4 regions of the Arthrobacter sp. 10T44 genome follow, and region 4 is predicted to be linked to each of the others. Evidence: predicted binding sites of a transcription regulator. Region 4 holds the regulator's gene; each other region holds the start of a gene.

Region 1 (4,194 bases), on a different contig from region 4:
CGGAACAGGTGCAGCCAATGCTTGATCAGCGCCATCTGCGAACCCCGCTCGAAGCGGCCCACGAACTGCAGCGTCATCAGGAACGCCGAGATCAGCAGGAAGATGTCGACGCCGCCGGACACCCGGCCAAACCAGATGTGGTAGGTGACCACCATGAGCACCGCGAGCGAACGCAGTCCTTGGATTTCCGGCCTGAATTTCGTCCCCCGGGCAGGACGTGGCTCGGCGCTCGTTTCGCGCGGCGAGACGAGCGTTACCGCTCCAGACATACAAACCCCCGTAGAAACAACGCAAGACAGCCAGAGCAACTATACAACCCGGTTCGGCGTCGGTCCCTTTCGGATGACGCCGGCCACGATGCCCGGACCCCGACGGCATGGCTCCGGGGAACAAAAGGGACCGGACCAGCTGACGCTGGTCCGGTCCCTTCTTTGCACGGAACCTAGTGCTCGGAAACCTTAGTGCTGGTGTCCGGCGTGCTCGTCCTCGTCGGCCGGCTTTTCCACCACGAGGGTTTCGGTGGTGAGAACCAGCGCCGCGATGGAGGCCGCGTTGCGGAGGGCCGCGCGGGTGACCTTGACGGGGTCGATGACACCGGCCGCGATCAGGTCCTCGTATTCGCCGGTCTTGGCGTTGAAGCCCTGGTTGACGGCGGATTCGGCCACCTTGGCGACGACGACGTAGCCGTCAAAGCCGGCGTTCTGGGCGATCCAGCGCAGCGGCTGGGTCAAGGCCCGGCGGACGATGCCCACGGCAGCTGCCGCGTCGCCGTCGAGCGCCTGGACAGCCGGATCCTCATCAAGCGCCTTGAGGGCGTGGATGAGGGCGGAGCCGCCGCCGGCCACGATGCCTTCTTCGAGGGCAGCGCGGGTGGAGGACACGGCGTCCTCGATGCGGTGCTTCTTTTCCTTCAGCTCGACCTCGGTGGCAGCGCCAACCTTGATCACGCCGATGCCACCGGCCAGCTTGGCCAGGCGTTCCTGCAGCTTTTCCTTGTCCCAGTCCGAATCGGTGCGGGTCAGCTCGGCGCGCAGCTGGGCAACCCGGGCCGCGACGTCCTCGGCCGAACCGGCGCCGTCAACGATGGTGGTGTTGTCCTTCGTGACGGTGATGCGGCGGGCGGTACCCAGGACCTCAAGGCCCACGGTGTCCAGGCTGAGGCCCAGTTCCGGGGAGACAACCTGCGCGCCGGTGAGGGTCGCGATGTCCTGCAGCATGGCCTTGCGGCGGTCTCCGAAACCGGGAGCCTTGACGGCCACGACGTTCAGGGTGCCGCGGATACGGTTGACGATCAGCGTGGAGAGTGCCTCGCCGTCGACGTCTTCGGCGATGATGAAGAGCGGCTTGGAGCTCTGCAGCGCCTTTTCCAGCAGCGGCAGGAATTCCTGGACCGAGGAGATCTTGCCCTGGTTGATCAGGATAAGGGCGTCTTCGAGGACTGCTTCCTGGCGTTCCGCGTCGGTGACGAAGTACGGGGACAGGTAGCCCTTGTCGAACTGCATGCCCTCGGTGAGGACCAGTTCGGTCTGCGTGGTGGAGGACTCCTCGATGGTGATCACACCATCCTTGCCGACCTTGCCGAAGGCCTCGGCCAGGAGCTCGCCGACCTCGTCGCTCTGTGCGGAGATCGCGGCCACGTTGGCCACCTGGGTACCCTCGACCGGGCGGGCGTTTTCGAGCAGGCGGGCGGCCACGGCCTCGACGGAGACCTCGATGCCACGCTTGATCTGGCCCGGGGCGGCGCCGGCGGCAACGTTGCGCAGGCCTTCCTTGACCAGGGCCTGGGCGAGCACGGTGGCGGTGGTGGTACCGTCGCCGGCGACGTCGTTGGTCTTGGTGGCGACCTCCTTGGCGAGCTGTGCGCCAAGGTTTTCATAGGGGTCGTCCAGCTCTACTTCGCGGGCGATAGTCACACCGTCGTTGGTGATCGTGGGGGCGCCCCACTTCTTGTCCAGCACGACGTTGCGGCCGCGCGGGCCGAGCGTCACCTTGACCGTGTTGGCGAGCTTATCGATGCCGGCTTCGAGCGACCGGCGGGCAGCGTCGTTAAACGCAAGCTGCTTTGCCATGGTTTTGTCCTTTCAAGACAGAACCCCGCGCAGCCGTTCGTTCAAAGCGAAGGATCGGCGGCGCGGGGGTCCAAGAGAGTTACTTTACGACGATCGCCAGAACGTCGCGGGCGGAGAGCACGAGGTACTCGGTGCCGCCGGTCTTAACTTCGGTTCCGCCGTACTTGGAGTAGATGACAACGTCGCCAACGGCAACGTCAACGGGAACGCGGTTGCCATTGTCATCAAAGCGGCCGGGGCCTACTGCAACAACTTCGCCTTCCTGCGGCTTCTCCTGTGCGGAGTCCGGGATAACCAGGCCGGAAGCCGTGGTCTGCTCGGCTTCGAGCGGGCGGACAACAATACGATCCTCAAGAGGCTTAATAGAGACCGACACTCGGACCTCTCCTTTTCGTCAGCAAATTTGTGGACTATGAAGCGGTGAGCCGTGGCGTACAAACCGTCGTCGCGGTGCCGGCAGTAGCCCGGCGGAACATGCTTCACGTGTTAGCACCCGCCTAGGGAGAGTGCTAATGACGACTCTATGTAAGTAGTTAGCACTCGGTCAAGGTGAGTGCCAGAAGTTCGTCACTGGTGAACGTCCGGCGGGAACGTCCGGAGTGACGGACATGCTCATCGCCAGCTGCCGGCAATGGGCATATCGGCAATATGTCCGGTGCTGGTGCCGAAGGATGGGCATGTCCCTCGGTCCGCGCCCAGGCTGGGGCGGCCTACTCCCCCGCCAGGTCCTCGTAGTCCCAGTCCTGGCCGTCGTCGTCTTCCTCGATCCGGGCGGAGGCGTTGCGTTCGCGGTACAGCACGAAGCCGCCGGCGAGGGCAGCGACCACGCCGAGGACGAGGGCGATGATGCCGCCCACCCGGGCTGCGGCATAGGTGTCACGGATCGCGCGCGCCTCATCGGTCGCATCCTTCACGTCCTTGCCGCCGACGGAGTAGACGGTCGCATTGAAGGAGTCCAGTAAGAAGATAATGACGAGCAACGCCACGCACACGACGGCGATCACGATGCCGGCGATCAGCGCCGGCCGGGCGAAGCGGGCCAGTCCCCGGCTGTCCCGGGCCTCCCCGACGGTGTTCTCCCGGGTGCCTGCCGTGCCGAAGTCGTCTGTGTCCCTGCCATCCATGCCGTCCAGCCTATCGGGCGCGCCGGGCGTTCCCCGCCTGAACTACGCTTGATGGCATGGCTGAGACTACGCAGGACCAGATCGCCCCGCTCCTCAATCCGGAGGGCTGGGAGCTGCTGGCCTCGCTGGGACCGTACCGCGAGGAGGAGGCCTTCCGCCTCAACGCCTCGCTCCGGAAGGCCGGTCATTCCCCCGAGCTGGTCTCCGCGGCACTCACCCAGTCCCGCCTGCGGACAAAGGCGGAAGCGAAGTTCGGTGAATTCGCCCGGCAGATGATTTTCACCCGGGCCGGCCTGGAACAGGCCACCCGGCTGACCGTAGCGGCGCGGCACGCGCAGCGCTTCGCCGAGGCCGGGATTGCCCATGTGGCGGATCTGGGCTGCGGACTGGGAGCCGACGCAATGGCCCTGGCCTCGCTGGACATCAAGGTGACCGCCGTGGAACTGGACGAAACCACCGCCGCCTGCGCCACGATGAACCTGATCCCGTTCCGGAACGCCACCGTCGTCCATGCCGATGCCGCCGCCGTCCCGCTCGACGGGATTGACGGCGTCTGGCTGGACCCGGCCCGCCGCACCACCTCAAGTTCCGGGACCAAGCGACTCTGGGATCCGGAGGACTTCTCCCCCCCGCTGTCCTTCGTGGAATCCCTGGCCTCGTCCGGCCGTGCCGTCGGCGTGAAGATGGGCCCGGGCATGCCGCATGCCTCCGTCCCGGAGGACTGCGAGGCGCAGTGGGTCTCGGTGGGCGGCGACGTCACCGAAGTTGCGCTGTGGTTCAACGCGGTCCGCCGGCCCGGAATCCGGCGTGCCGCGCTGGTAATCGGCCCGCAAGGCGCCGCGGAGCTCACCAGCTCGGAGGACTTCGGCGCCGGCCCGGAGGCCCCGCTGGGCCCGGTGGAAGGCTACCTCTACGAGCCCGACGGCGCCGTGATCCGCGCCGGCCTGGTCGCCGACGTCGCGCTCCAGCTGGGCGGTCATCTGCTGGACGAACACATCGCC
Region 2 (4,194 bases), on a different contig from region 4:
CGGACTGGAGAAGCCTGCGGCGCCGAGCCGGGTGCGCCCCTCGCCCGGTTTCTCCGACGACATCGAAAACCTGAGCGTCGAAGACGGGCAAGATGCCTACGCTCCGGCCGCAGCTGACCGGGGCTAACCGGCGGGACCCGGAGGCACTGACCGGAGGCGCTGAACAGTTATTTGCAGCAAGGAGGCCGGCGGCATGAGCGCAGACGGCGAGAACGAAAACAACAACCACGGTGACGGCAGTGACAGCGGTGACGCAAAGCAGGCAGGCGACCCGAACGTGACTGCCCCGGACACCGCTGAACGGAACCAGGAAGCGCCCGCCCAGAAACCACAGGGGCAGCCGGGGGCCGGCGCCGCGGCTTCCGGCGGACTGCTGCCGAACAAGGCGGCCGAGGACGATCCGCGACGCTGGGGCGACCAGCCCGGGAGCTACGACCACGATGCCTGGCTCAAGGAGCAGCGGCCGCCGCACTGGGGCTGACCCGCACGCCGGCGAAGCAGCCGGCGACCTCCGCTATCCGCGCGCGGCCCTGACCAGGACGAAGAACAGCTTGCCCTGCGTGGACGCTCCGGCGAGTTGGCGGGCCTGGTCAGGGTCCGCGGCCACCACGATCAGGCCGTCCGTCGCCCCGGCGTCGAGCCATGGGCCGGCCCGGCCGCCCTGCGCTGAGGTCCACAGGACCGGAACAGCCGAAGCGAGGAGCCGGGAAGCGGCTGCCTTTTCATAACCGTCGCCGCTCGTCATCACGACATTGACCAGCTGGCCTGGGGAGACCAGCTGGATCGAGGCAGGGTCTGCCATGCGAAGTGGCACGGCCACCGAACCCGGCGGACTGCCGGCAAGCAGCCCGGGGCCGACGAACTGTGAGTCGGAGAGTAGCTGGCCCTTGCGCAGGGCCACGGCGAGCTGTTTCCCGTCCAGTCCGGCAGGGTCAAGCGGGCCGGCGGGCAGAACGCCGGGCGGGATCTGGATGGCGACGACGTCGGCCGCGTCCAGCACCCGGCCGGCCGGGAGATCCTTGGCCGCGGCCCACGCGGTAACGGTGGCTTCGGGCGCAGGAGTCAGCTGCTGCACGGCCATGCCGGCGGCGAGGCACAGCAGCAGGGCTATGACCAGCCTTCGGTGTCTTCCCAGCCAGCCGCGGAAGCGCCGCCTCGGCGGAAATTTGCGGCGCGAGCCAGGGCGGATGGCAGCGCGCGGAAGCGGTGACGGAGCCGATCTGAAACGCGGCGTCGACCCGTAAGACGGTGCTGATCGGGAAAAGAGTGTGCGGCGGCTGCGGTGGGCCATGCCGCCACGTTATGGTGGGGAAGCCAGCCGGCGTCAGGCCCGGGCGGCGCTATGTGGACAACCGCGGGGGTGCCGGCCTGCCGGGTACTAGTTGGCGGCGGCGGAAGCCGGTGCGGAGCTCGCAGCCGGGCTGGCAGCGGGGGCGACGGCGCTGCCCTTGCTGTCGCGTGAGTCGGTCCGGTAGAAGCCGGAGCCCTTGAACACGACGCCGACGCTGTTGAACTTCTTGCGCAACGTCCCCTGGCACTCCGGGCAGGTCGTCAGGGAGCTGTCCGTAAACGACTGCACGGTCTCGAAGGCGTGGCTGCAGTCCTTGCAGGCATATGCATACGTGGGCACTGGGGTTCCTCCTCTTGGACAAACGAGCAGGTCCCGTGCTGCCGGAGCGGCATCTCCGCCACCGGAATCGGTGGACGAGGAAACCGCATTAGCAGTCGCAGGGCCTGAGTGCCAATTCTATCACCCGCCGGCTGCGGCTAGGAGAGCCCGGCAAGCCGGACCAAGCCGCCAGGAGTCAGGGCGGCCGCGACCTTCTGATCGAAGGACTCCGCCGGGATGCTGCCAGCGGGGAGTACCTCGGCGTCGTAGACGACGGCCGCCGTCGGCAGCGGGCCGTCGCCAGCCCGGGAAGGGCCCGCCGGCAGGGCGGCGAGGGCCGCAAGGAACTTGTCGTAATAGCCGCCGCCCTGCCCGATCCTGTTGCCCGAACGGTCCAGGGCCGTGGCCGGGAGGAAGATTCCGGCCACATCCCGCATCACGGACGTGCCGAGCCGTTCACCGGTCGGCTCCTGGATGGGTGCATAACGGCTGCGGACAAACTCCGAGGTCGGGGTCCAGTACACCCAGCTCAGCGCCAGTCCAGGTTCGCAGACCGGGAGCAGCACCCGGTGGCCGGCATCATGCAGGGCGGCCAAGAGAGGCAGGGTGGGCGGCTCGGAACCGACGCCGAGGTAGGCAGCGAAGGTGCTTGGTCCGCCGTCGGCCAGCCCGGAGGCCCACGCCAGACCGTGCCGGGCGATTGCCGAACCGGCGGCATCCAGCTCCGCCGGCGACATCGCTGTCCGGCGCAGCCGGTGCCGCGAACGGATCTCTTCCTTGGTGCTCATGCGGTGGCGTCCTCTCGCCCGGGCGGCGCCTGATGATGTCGGCTGCCGCGGCTGCCGTGCCGGTGGGGACAATTACCTGATGTTTTGCCCCCTCAGTTAGATTAGTCGAGTGATTACACCCAACGCCTCCGTCCGTAAGGCCGTCATCCCCGCTGCGGGCCTCGGCACCCGTTTCCTTCCGGCCACCAAAGCGATGCCGAAGGAAATGCTGCCGGTCGTCGACAAGCCGGCCATCCAGTACGTGGTCGAGGAAGCCGTGAACGTGGGCCTCAACGACGTCCTGATGATCACCGGACGCAACAAGCGCGCCCTCGAGGACCACTTCGACCGCGTGCCCACCTTGGAAGCGACGCTGGAGGCCAAGGGCGACACCGCCAAGCTGGAGTCCATCCAGGCCGCGAGCAACCTGGGCGATATCCACTACGTCCGCCAGGGCGACCCCATGGGCCTCGGGCACGCCGTGCTGCGCGCCAAGCAGCACGTCGGTTACGAACCTTTTGCCGTGCTGCTGGGCGACGACCTCATCGATGCCCGCGACGAGCTGCTCAGCACCATGATCGAGGTCCAGGCAAAGACCGGCGGCTCGGTCGTGGCGTTGATCGAGGTCGACCCCTCGCAGATCAGCGCCTATGGCTGCGCCGACGTCGAGCCGGTTGAGGGCGAGGAGTACGTCCGGATCAAGCAGCTGGTGGAGAAGCCCGACGTCGACGAGGCCCCTTCGAACCTGGCCATCATCGGCCGCTATGTGCTGCACCCCGCGGTGTTCGAGGTCCTCGAGCGGACCGAACCCGGCCGCGGCGGCGAAATCCAGCTCACCGACGCCCTGCAGGAACTTTCCGCCGGCGAAGGTGAAGGCTACGGCGTGTACGGCGTCATTTTCCGCGGCCGCCGCTATGACACGGGCGACAAGCTCAGCTACCTCAAGGCCTGCGTCCAGCTCGCCTGCGACAGCGATGACCTCGGCCCCGGTCTGCGCGAATGGCTGCCCGGCTTCGCCTCCAGCCTGACGAAATAGTCCCATGGGGGGCAGCTTCACCTGGCCGGTGACCCTGGAGTGCGGCGATCTTGTGCTGCGTCCGATCCGGTACCGGGACCGCAAGGAGTGGAGCGAGCTTAGGGCCCGCAACGACGCGTGGCTGGCCCCCTGGGAAGCGTCCAACCCGGTACCCGGCGGCGGCTTGCCTGACTACCGGCAGATGGTGCGGTCGCTCAAGGCCCAGGCGGCGCAGGCCACCGCGCTTCCCTTTGTCATTGCTGCCTGGACTCCCGGGTTCAAGGAACCGGTGATCGTGGGGCAGCTGACGGTCTCCTCGATTGTCTGGGGCTCGGCCATGATGGCCACCCTCGGCTACTGGGTCGACCAGGACCGCGCCGGCCAGGGCATAGCCCCCACCGCCGTCGCGATGGCGACTGACTACTGCTTCCGGACCCTGGGGCTGCACCGGATGGAAATCAACATCCGGCCGGAGAACCGTCCGAGCCTGCGGGTGGTGGAAAAACTCGGATTCCGCGACGAGGGCTACCGGCCGCGTTTCCTGCACATAAACGGCGCATGGGCGGACCACCGCACCTTCGCCCTGACCTCCGAGGAAGTCCCCGGGGGCCTGCTGGCCCGGTGGCTGGAAACACGCCCCGCACAGGCACCGGAAACCCCCGCCTGACCAGCAGTTTCGTCATATATCCAGTGATTTGGCAGTTGCCTCGCGACACACCGCTGCCAATGCCGCCCGCTCCGCCGTCTTGCTCATACGGTTTTGATTGTGGACTTCCCTCTTAGCAGCTCAGTGATCCTTGTCA
Region 3 (4,194 bases), on a different contig from region 4:
CGCGGAGGCGAGCGGCGACGGAACGCTGCGGATCGGCCTGATCCTGGACAACACCGGCCGGCAGGACTTCCTCAATCCGCCCCAACTGGCGGCGGCGAAGCTGGCGGTCAAGGAAATCAACGCGGCGGGCGGCCACAAGGGCAAGCCCGTGGAACTGCTGCCGGAGTCCATCGGTACGGACACCGCGGCCCAGGCCAAGGACCTGGTGGCGGCCAAGGCCGACGTCGTGATCGGGCCCACCGACTCCAGCCGCGCCGCCGGCGCCATCGACGTCCTCTCCCGCGCCAAAGTCGCGCTCATTTCGCCGGCCAACACCGCGCCGGGACTCAGCTCGTACAAGAGCGGCGGCTACTACTTCCGGACCGCGGCCGCCGACATCGCGCAGGCCTCGGTCCTGGTCAAGCTCGCCCAGGACGGCGGCGCCAAGACCCTTGCCGTGGTGCACGAGGAAGGCGACTACGGCAAGGACGTCTCCGTGGCCGTCTCGGCGGCTGCGAAGGCCGCGGGCCTGGGCACCTCCGTCGACGCTGAATTCAAGGCCGGTCAGGCGCAACAGGCGGCCGCGGCGGCCAAGGCTGCCTCGCCGGACGCCGTCGTGCTGGTGGCCCGGGACGGTGCCCAGGGCGCCATCGCCGAGCTCAACAACGCGGGACTGTCCGGAAAGAAGCTCATCCTCAGCGACGGGGCCGTAAACCAGTACGGCGACGGCCTTGGCTCCAAGGCGCTGGACGGCGCCCGCGGGGTCCTGCCGGGCACGTTCCCCTCCGCGCACTTCCAGGCGGAACTCGTGGCCGTCGACCCGGGCCTGAAGGACATGGCGTTTGCCGCCGAGACGTACGACGCCGTCAACCTCGCCGCCCTCGCCGCCGCCGCGGCGGAGGACGACGCTGGGACCTCCATCGCCTCGAAGCTGGTCGCAGTGTCCGGCGGAACGGCTGCCGGTACCGGGGCCCCGTCCGGGGAAGCCGCGGCCTGCAAGTCCTACCAGGAATGCGTGGCCGCGCTCCGCGCCGGCAAGCGCCCCGACTACGACGGCGCCTCCGGCCCGATCAACTTCGACAGCAACGGCGACGTCACCGCCGCCGCCTACATGGTCTACAGCTATGGCCCGGACAACAACGCCGAGATGACCGGCAGCGAAACCGCCCGCAGCGCTGGCTCCTGATCGCTCCTAGCGAAGAGCGCCCGGCGGGGCGCACCCTGACCTCACCACTGCTTGCACTCTCCCCGGGGGAGTGCTAATTATGGAGTTAGCACTCCCGCGTATTGACTGCTAACTCGACGCCCCGGTTCGGCCGGTCGCGTGGAGGCGGCGGACGGACCGGGAGCGAGAGAAATACCTGGCTGGGGTGAGATCCCCGGCCCGGCGGCGTACAGAGGCTGCCGGGTTGGAATCGTCCGTCGCGGGCACCGCAGCGCAAGGTTCATTCTTAACGACTGTCCCGAAAGGACTACTGCCGTTATGGCCAAGATCATTGCATTTGATGAAGAGGCACGCCGCGGTCTTGAGCGGGGCCTGAACATCCTCGCCGACGCCGTCAAGGTCACCCTCGGCCCGCGTGGACGCAACGTCGTCCTCGAAAAGAAGTGGGGCGCCCCCACGATCACCAACGATGGTGTCTCCATCGCCAAGGAGATCGAGCTGGACGACCCTTACGAGAAGATCGGCGCCGAGCTGGTCAAGGAAGTTGCCAAGAAGACTGACGACGTCGCCGGTGACGGTACCACCACGGCAACCGTGCTGGCCCAGGCCCTCGTCAAGGAAGGCCTGCGCAACGTCGCGGCCGGCGCTGACCCGCTGTCCCTCAAGCGCGGCATCGAGAAGGCTGTTGAAGCGGTCACCCGCGAGCTCCTGGCTTCTGCCAAGGAAATCGAAACCAAGGAAGAGATCGCCGCCACCGCGTCCATCTCCGCCGGTGACAACGAAATTGGCGCCCTGATTGCCGAAGCCCTGGACAAGGTCGGCAAGGAAGGCGTCATCACCGTCGAGGAGTCGAACACCTTCGGCCTCGAGCTGGAGCTCACTGAGGGCATGCGTTTCGACAAGGGCTACATCTCGGCCTACTTCGTCACCGACGCCGAGCGTCAGGAAACGGTCCTCGAGGATCCGTACATCCTGATCGTCAACTCCAAGATCTCCAACGTCAAGGAACTGGTTGCAGTCCTCGAAAAGGTCATGCAGTCCAACAAGCCGCTGCTGATCATCGCCGAGGACATCGAGGGCGAGGCTCTGGCCACCCTGATCGTGAACAAGATCCGCGGCACCTTCAAGTCCGTCGCCGTCAAGGCTCCGGGCTTCGGTGACCGCCGTAAGGCACAGCTGGCCGACATCGCCATCCTCACCGGCGGCCAGGTCATCTCCGAGGAAGTTGGCCTCAAGCTTGAGACCGCCGGCCTCGAACTGCTGGGCAAGGCACGCAAGGTTGTTGTCACCAAGGACGAGACCACCATCGTCGAAGGTGCCGGCGACGCCGACCAGATCGCCGGCCGTGTGTCCCAGATCCGCGCCGAGATCGAGAACTCCGATTCCGACTACGACCGCGAGAAGCTGCAGGAACGCCTGGCCAAGCTGGCCGGCGGCGTTGCAGTCATCAAGGCCGGTGCCGCAACCGAGGTTGAGCTCAAGGAACGCAAGCACCGCATCGAGGACGCTGTCCGCAACGCCAAGGCTGCTGTCGAAGAGGGCATCGTCGCCGGCGGTGGCGTGGCCCTGATCCAGGCCGGCGCCAAGGCGTTCGCCAACCTGCAGCTCGAAGGTGACGAGGCAACCGGCGCGAACATCGTGCGCGTAGCCATCGACGCCCCGCTGAAGCAGATCGCCTTCAACGCCGGCCTCGAGCCCGGCGTTGTGGTGGACAAGGTCCGCGGCCTGCCCGCGGGCCACGGCCTGAACGCAGCAACCGGCGAGTACGTCGACCTGCTCGCTGCCGGCATCAACGACCCGGTCAAGGTCACCCGCTCGGCCCTGCAGAACGCGGCTTCCATCGCCGGCCTGTTCCTCACCACCGAGGCCGTTGTGGCCGACAAGCCGGAGAAGAACTCCCCGGCCATGGGCGGCGGCGACGACATGGGCGGCATGGGCGGCATGGGCGGTTTCTAACCACCCGGCTACCAAGCCCTGAACGCCTGAACTGACGGTTCTCCGTCAGCGACGGCACGTTCGACGACGGCGGTCCCACCACTGGTGGGGCCGCCGTCGGCGTTTAACCCTCCCGCCCCGGGGCACCTTCCCTCAAGTGGTGGGGTGGTCGGCCGGACGTTCTCTCGGTTGGTGGGGTGCTCTTACCCGGTGTCGGCGCCGGTGCCAGTGCCGGTGGTGCGGGAGCGTCGGGCGGCGGAGGTCTGGCAGGATGGTGCAGTGACGATTACAGCAGCGGCCGACGGTTCGGCTTTAGGAAATCCCGGCCCGGCCGGATGGGCCTGGTACGTGAACGACGACTGCTGGCGTGCCGGCGGGTGGCCGCACGGGACCAACAACCAGGGGGAGCTGATGGCCGTCCTGGACCTCTTCCGGGCCACGGCGCACCTTCCGGGCGAGGACCTGCACATTCTGTGCGACAGCCAGTACGTCATCAACTCGGTGACCAAGTGGATGCCCGGCTGGAAGCGTAAAGGCTGGCGGAAGTCCGACGGCAAGCCGGTGCTCAACGTTGAGCTGCTCAAGGAGATCGATCAGGCGCTCACCGGACGCAAGTACACCTTCGAATGGGTCCGCGGACACGCCGGCCACGACCTCAACGAGGCGGCGGATGACCGCGCCAGGGCCGCCGCCACCGCCTACCAGCAGGGCGTCGCGGCCCGGCAGGGCCCCGGCTTCGTCCGAGCCGGAGACGTTGCCGCCGCCGGCGTGCAGACTGCCCCCGCCGCGCAGCAGGCTTCGGCCGCGCCGGCCCCGGCCTCAGCCCCGGCGCAGTCCCGGCAGGCATCGTCCGCTCACGCCGGAACGCGGGAACTGATCGCTGAGCCGACGCTGTTCGGCGAATCCAGCCTTTTCGCTGAGCCGGATCTCTTCAGCGAACTGGAGGAGGAATCCCGCGTTGCGGCGGCCGGCCCGGAGCAGAGCCCGGAGGCAATCGTCGAGGCGCTGGAGCGAGAGCTGCTGCTCCCCGAGACGCGCTCGGATCTGGGGCGCACAGGAGTGCTGCTGCACCCGGACTTTACCGAGATCGGCAGTTCCGGACGGCTCTGGACCCG
Region 4 (4,194 bases):
GCCAGGACTGCGAACAGGTTGCCCACCACCGGGACGAAGACCAGCAGATTGGCTACCACCGCAGCGATGGTGGGCGGAAGCGTAAAGTTCAGCGCCTCCTTGGACTCCTGCGCCGTGAACGGGCCGCGGTCCTTGAAGATCAGGTAGATCAGCAGCGCGGGAATGCAACCCAGAATGCCGCCAAAGTGCGCCAGGGTGGCCCATTGCCGGTCCTCGCTTGCCGTCAACGGCAGAGCATTTGCGGGAACGCCATGGTACTGCGACTGGCCATGGCCGGCCTGGTGATCCGTGTGTTCGCGTGCGTCTTCTGCCACGTTTCGTCCTTTGGATTGCGGTGGAGCGTAGGTACCTGTACGAGCCGCGGCCGCAACAAAATGCAGCGGCCGCCCTACCAAGAATACTTGCTCGGACCGCGAACTAAAGCACGGGGAGGCGGCTACGGCACCGTGAGGAAGTCGATGACCTCTTCGACCCGGCCCAGCAGGGAGGGCTCCAGGTCCGCGTAGCTGCGGACAGCGCCGAGGAGTTTCTGCCAACCCAGGCCGATGTCCTCCTTGGTGCTGTGCGGCCAGCCGAAGGCCGTCAGGATGCCGGTCTTCCAGTCCACCCCGCGCGGAATCACCGGCCACCGCTCAATGCCCAGGACGGCAGGGCGGATGGCCTGCCAGACGTCGACGTACGGGTGCCCGACGATCAGCACGTTGCCGGCCGCGCCCGGGGAGGCCATCACCGCGTCGGCGATTCGCGACTCCTTCGAGTCTGGAACAAGGTGATCCACCAGGACGCCGAGGCGACGGCCGGGGCCGGGCCGGAACTCCTTCACGGCGGCAGCGAGGTCGTCGATGCCGTGCAGCGGCTCGACCACGATGCCCTCGACGCGGAGGTCGTCACCCCAGACTTTCTCGACGAGTTCGGCGTCGTGCTTGCCTTCCACCCAGATCCGGCTGGCCTTCGCGACCTGGGCACGCTGTCCCTCCACCCGGACCGAACCGGAGGCGGTGCGCGCGCCGACTCCGGCACCCGCCGCGGGAACCCGCGGGGCGGGCGGCATCAGCCGGATGGGCTGGCCCTCGAGCAGGAAGCCGAAGCCGAGGCGGAAGGATCGGGACTTGCCGCGCCGGTCCTCGAGGGCCACGACGTGCATGCCGCCGGACTTCTCCACCCGGGTTACGGCGCCCACCCAGCCGGACTGCACGTCCTCCAGCACCATGCCGCGCTCCACCGGGATCGCGGGCAGCTGGGCCTTGGCGGGCGCGGAGAGATCCTGCGGGCCCCAATTCTGGTACGACATCTGCTACACACTGCTTTGCACTCGGGAATTACGGGGGACAGAACGGCGGCGCGGCTTGTGGTGTGCCGGGAAACACCAGTCCCGGGGCTCACGCCCGCAGCGAATCCAATGCTAACAACGGCGCGACTCATATTAGACTGGTTAGCACTTAGGCATGTCGAGTGCTAACCCCGGGTGTTCTTGCACGCGCGGCGGCACCGGCGAACCGATACGGGTCGATTGGAGGTGGAGAGTGAGCGAGCCACGCAAACTCGAAGTGCTGCGCGCCATCGTGGAGGACTACGTCCATTCCCGCGAGCCGGTTGGATCCAAGGCCCTGGTGGAACGGCACCATCTGGGCGTGTCCAGCGCCACGATCCGCAATGACATGGCCGCCCTGGAAGACGAGGGCCTGATCACGGCGCCGCATACCAGCGCCGGCCGGATTCCCACGGACAAGGGCTACCGCCTGTTCGTGGACCAGATTTCGGCCGTCAAACCCCTCTCTCCGGCGGAGCGCCGCGCCATCCAGGCGCTGCTCGAGGGGTCCGATGACCTCGACGACGTGCTGGACCGGACGGTGCGGCTGCTGTCGCAGCTGACGAACCAGGTCGCCGTCGTGCAGTACCCGCTGTTGAGCCGGGCCCGCGTCCGGCACATCGAATTCGTGCTCCTGGCGCCGCGCAAGGTACTCACGGTCCTGATCGCGGATACGGGCAAGGTGGAACAGCGGGTGATCGACGTCGGCCAGGACTTCGGCGACGACGCCCTCGCCGAACTCCGCACCCTGTTCCTGGCCAGGCTCTCCGGCACCCCGTTGAGCTTGCTGCCCCAGTCGCTGCAGGCCGTGGTGGACAGCTGTCCGCCGGTGCGGCGGGGACCCGCCCAGGCCCTGGCCCGCGGGCTTGAATCGCTTGCCGCGAGCAGCCGCGAGGAACGGATGGTCATGGCCGGGACCGCCAACCTGGCCAGGTCCAATGTGGATTTCCCGCTGAGCATCGGACCCGTGCTCGAAGCGCTTGAAGAGCAGGTGGTGATGCTGCGCCTGCTCAGCGACATGGCAGAGGACCCGCGCGGCGTCACGGTAAGCATCGGCCGGGAGAACCCTTACGACGGCCTGTCCGAAGCGTCCGTGGTGGCCACCGGCTACGGCCCGGACGCCACGGCCAAGGTCGGAGTCCTTGGCCCCACCCGGATGGACTACCCCACCACCATGGCCGCCGTCCGTGCGGTGGCCCGCTACCTTTCGCGGATCCTCGGGCCCTGACGGGCCGGATCCGGAACCGGACTTCTTGCCAACTACAGGCAGTGCCCCACTGGCAGTACAAAAAGGAAGAGATACAGACTTTGAGCAGCCACTATGACGTTCTTGGAGTCTCCCGTGAAGCCACGGGGGAAGAGATCAAGAAGGCCTACCGCAAGCTTGCGCGGACCCTGCACCCGGATGTGAACCCCGGTGATGACGCTTCCGAGCGCTTCAAGGCGGTCACCCATGCCTACGAGGTGCTTTCCGACCCGCAAAAGCGCCGGGTCTACGACACGACGGGCAACGAGAACGGGAACGACAACGGCTTCGGCGGCGGCTACGCCGGCCAGGGCTTCGCCTTCCAGGACATCTTCGAAACCTTCTTCGGCGGCGCCGGCGGCCAGGGCGGCCCCGCATCCCGGGTGCGGCGCGGCCAGGACGCCCTGATCAGCGTCCGGATCGACCTGCGCGACGCCGTCTTCGGGGTCAACAAGAAGCTCGAAGTGGACACCGCCGTCACCTGTCCCACCTGTGAGGGTTCCTGCTGCCGCGAAGGCAGCCACCCCGAGCGCTGCGACATTTGCGGCGGCAGCGGCCAGGTCCAGCGCGCCGTGCGTTCCATCCTCGGCCAGGTCATGACCACTGCCCCCTGCGGCAGCTGCGAGGGCTTCGGCACGGTGATCAAGGATCCCTGCAACGAATGCGCCGGCCAGGGCCGCATCCGCAGCCGCCGCTCGCTTACCGTCAAGGTTCCCGCCGGCGTCGCTACCGGCACCCGCATCCAGCTCTCCGGCCAGGGTGAGGCCGGTCCTGCCGGCGGCCCGTCCGGTGACCTGTACGTCGAGATCCGGGTCAACAACGACCCCACCTACGTGCGCGAAGGCGACGACCTGCACGCGAGCCTGAACATCCCGATGACGGCGGCCGCGCTCGGCACAGAGCTGACCCTTGAGACCTTCGACGGGCAACAGGAAATCGACGTCAAGGCCGGCACCCAGTCCGGCGAGGTCATCACGCTGCGTGGCCTGGGCGTCACGCACCTGCGCGGCTACGGCCGCGGAGACCTCAAGGTCCACCTGCAGGTGGATACCCCCGCGAAGCTCGACGCCGCCCAGGAAGACCTGCTGCGCCAGCTCGCCAAACTCCGCGGCGAGCAGTTCACCGAAGGGAAGCTTGCCGCCAGCGGCGGCGTCTTCGCGAAGCTGCGGGACCGGCTCGGTAACCTGTAGCGGTGAGCAACCCGGTCTTCTTCACCCCCGCAGGCACCCTGGACCAGCTGGTCCCCGGCGCGACGTTCGTCCTCGAAGGCGCCGAGGCGCGCCACGCGGTGACGGTCAAGCGCCTGGCCGTGGGGGAGCCGGTGGACATCGCCGACGGCGCCGGCAAGCGGATCACCGGCACCGTGACGGCCGCCGCGCCGCAGGAGCTGACGGTGGAGTGCGGCGAGGTCGTGACCGAGCCAAGGCCTGACGTTCGGCTGGTGCTGGTGCAGGCCCTGGCCAAGGGCGACCGCGACGAGCTGGCGGCTGAGACCGCGACCGAATTGGGGATTGACGCCGTCGTGCCCTGGCAGGCCGAACGCTCGATCGTCCGCTGGAAACCCGAACGCGCGGCGAAGGCGCACGCCAAATGGCAGTCCGTGGTGACGGCAGCCGCGAAGCAGGCACGCCGCGCCTGG

The links. Region 4 encodes HrcA, which represses chaperone genes, less so after heat shock. Its sites were predicted from a motif close to TTNGCACTCGNNNNNNNCGAGTGCNAA; they were not measured.
Region 1: the regulator HrcA is predicted to act here: its motif matches at 2,603-2,629, upstream of groES (co-chaperone GroES).
Region 2: the regulator HrcA is predicted to act here: its motif matches at 1,719-1,745, upstream of AC1DBL_RS01270 (FmdB family zinc ribbon protein).
Region 3: the regulator HrcA is predicted to act here: its motif matches at 1,251-1,277, upstream of groL (chaperonin GroEL).

What each region holds. Positions count from the first base shown of each region.
Region 1 covers NZ_JBFTGT010000001.1:303,092-307,285, forward strand. The annotation lists gene AC1DBL_RS01350 (acyltransferase family protein) at 1-269, opposite strand, end outside; gene groL (chaperonin GroEL) at 459-2,069, opposite strand; gene groES (co-chaperone GroES) at 2,149-2,445, opposite strand; gene AC1DBL_RS01365 (hypothetical protein) at 2,780-3,193, opposite strand; gene AC1DBL_RS01370 (THUMP-like domain-containing protein) at 3,250-4,194, shown strand, end outside.
Region 2 covers NZ_JBFTGT010000001.1:277,298-281,491, reverse strand. The annotation lists gene AC1DBL_RS01285 (AAA family ATPase) at 1-127, shown strand, start outside; gene AC1DBL_RS01280 (hypothetical protein) at 194-481, shown strand; gene AC1DBL_RS01275 (RcpC/CpaB family pilus assembly protein) at 515-1,081, opposite strand; gene AC1DBL_RS01270 (FmdB family zinc ribbon protein) at 1,379-1,630, opposite strand; gene AC1DBL_RS01265 (5-formyltetrahydrofolate cyclo-ligase) at 1,768-2,397, opposite strand; gene galU (UTP--glucose-1-phosphate uridylyltransferase GalU) at 2,507-3,412, shown strand; gene AC1DBL_RS01255 (GNAT family N-acetyltransferase) at 3,417-4,058, shown strand; gene AC1DBL_RS01250 (hypothetical protein) at 4,182-4,194, shown strand, end outside.
Region 3 covers NZ_JBFTGT010000003.1:89,096-93,289, forward strand. The annotation lists gene AC1DBL_RS06985 (ABC transporter substrate-binding protein) at 1-1,165, shown strand, start outside; gene groL (chaperonin GroEL) at 1,463-3,100, shown strand; gene AC1DBL_RS06995 (RNase H family protein) at 3,359-4,194, shown strand, end outside.
Region 4 covers NZ_JBFTGT010000002.1:346,116-350,309, forward strand. The annotation lists gene AC1DBL_RS06105 (DUF4870 domain-containing protein) at 1-314, opposite strand, end outside; gene AC1DBL_RS06110 (DUF3097 domain-containing protein) at 437-1,291, opposite strand; gene hrcA (heat-inducible transcriptional repressor HrcA) at 1,524-2,537, shown strand; gene dnaJ (molecular chaperone DnaJ) at 2,618-3,745, shown strand; gene AC1DBL_RS06125 (16S rRNA (uracil(1498)-N(3))-methyltransferase) at 3,748-4,194, shown strand, end outside.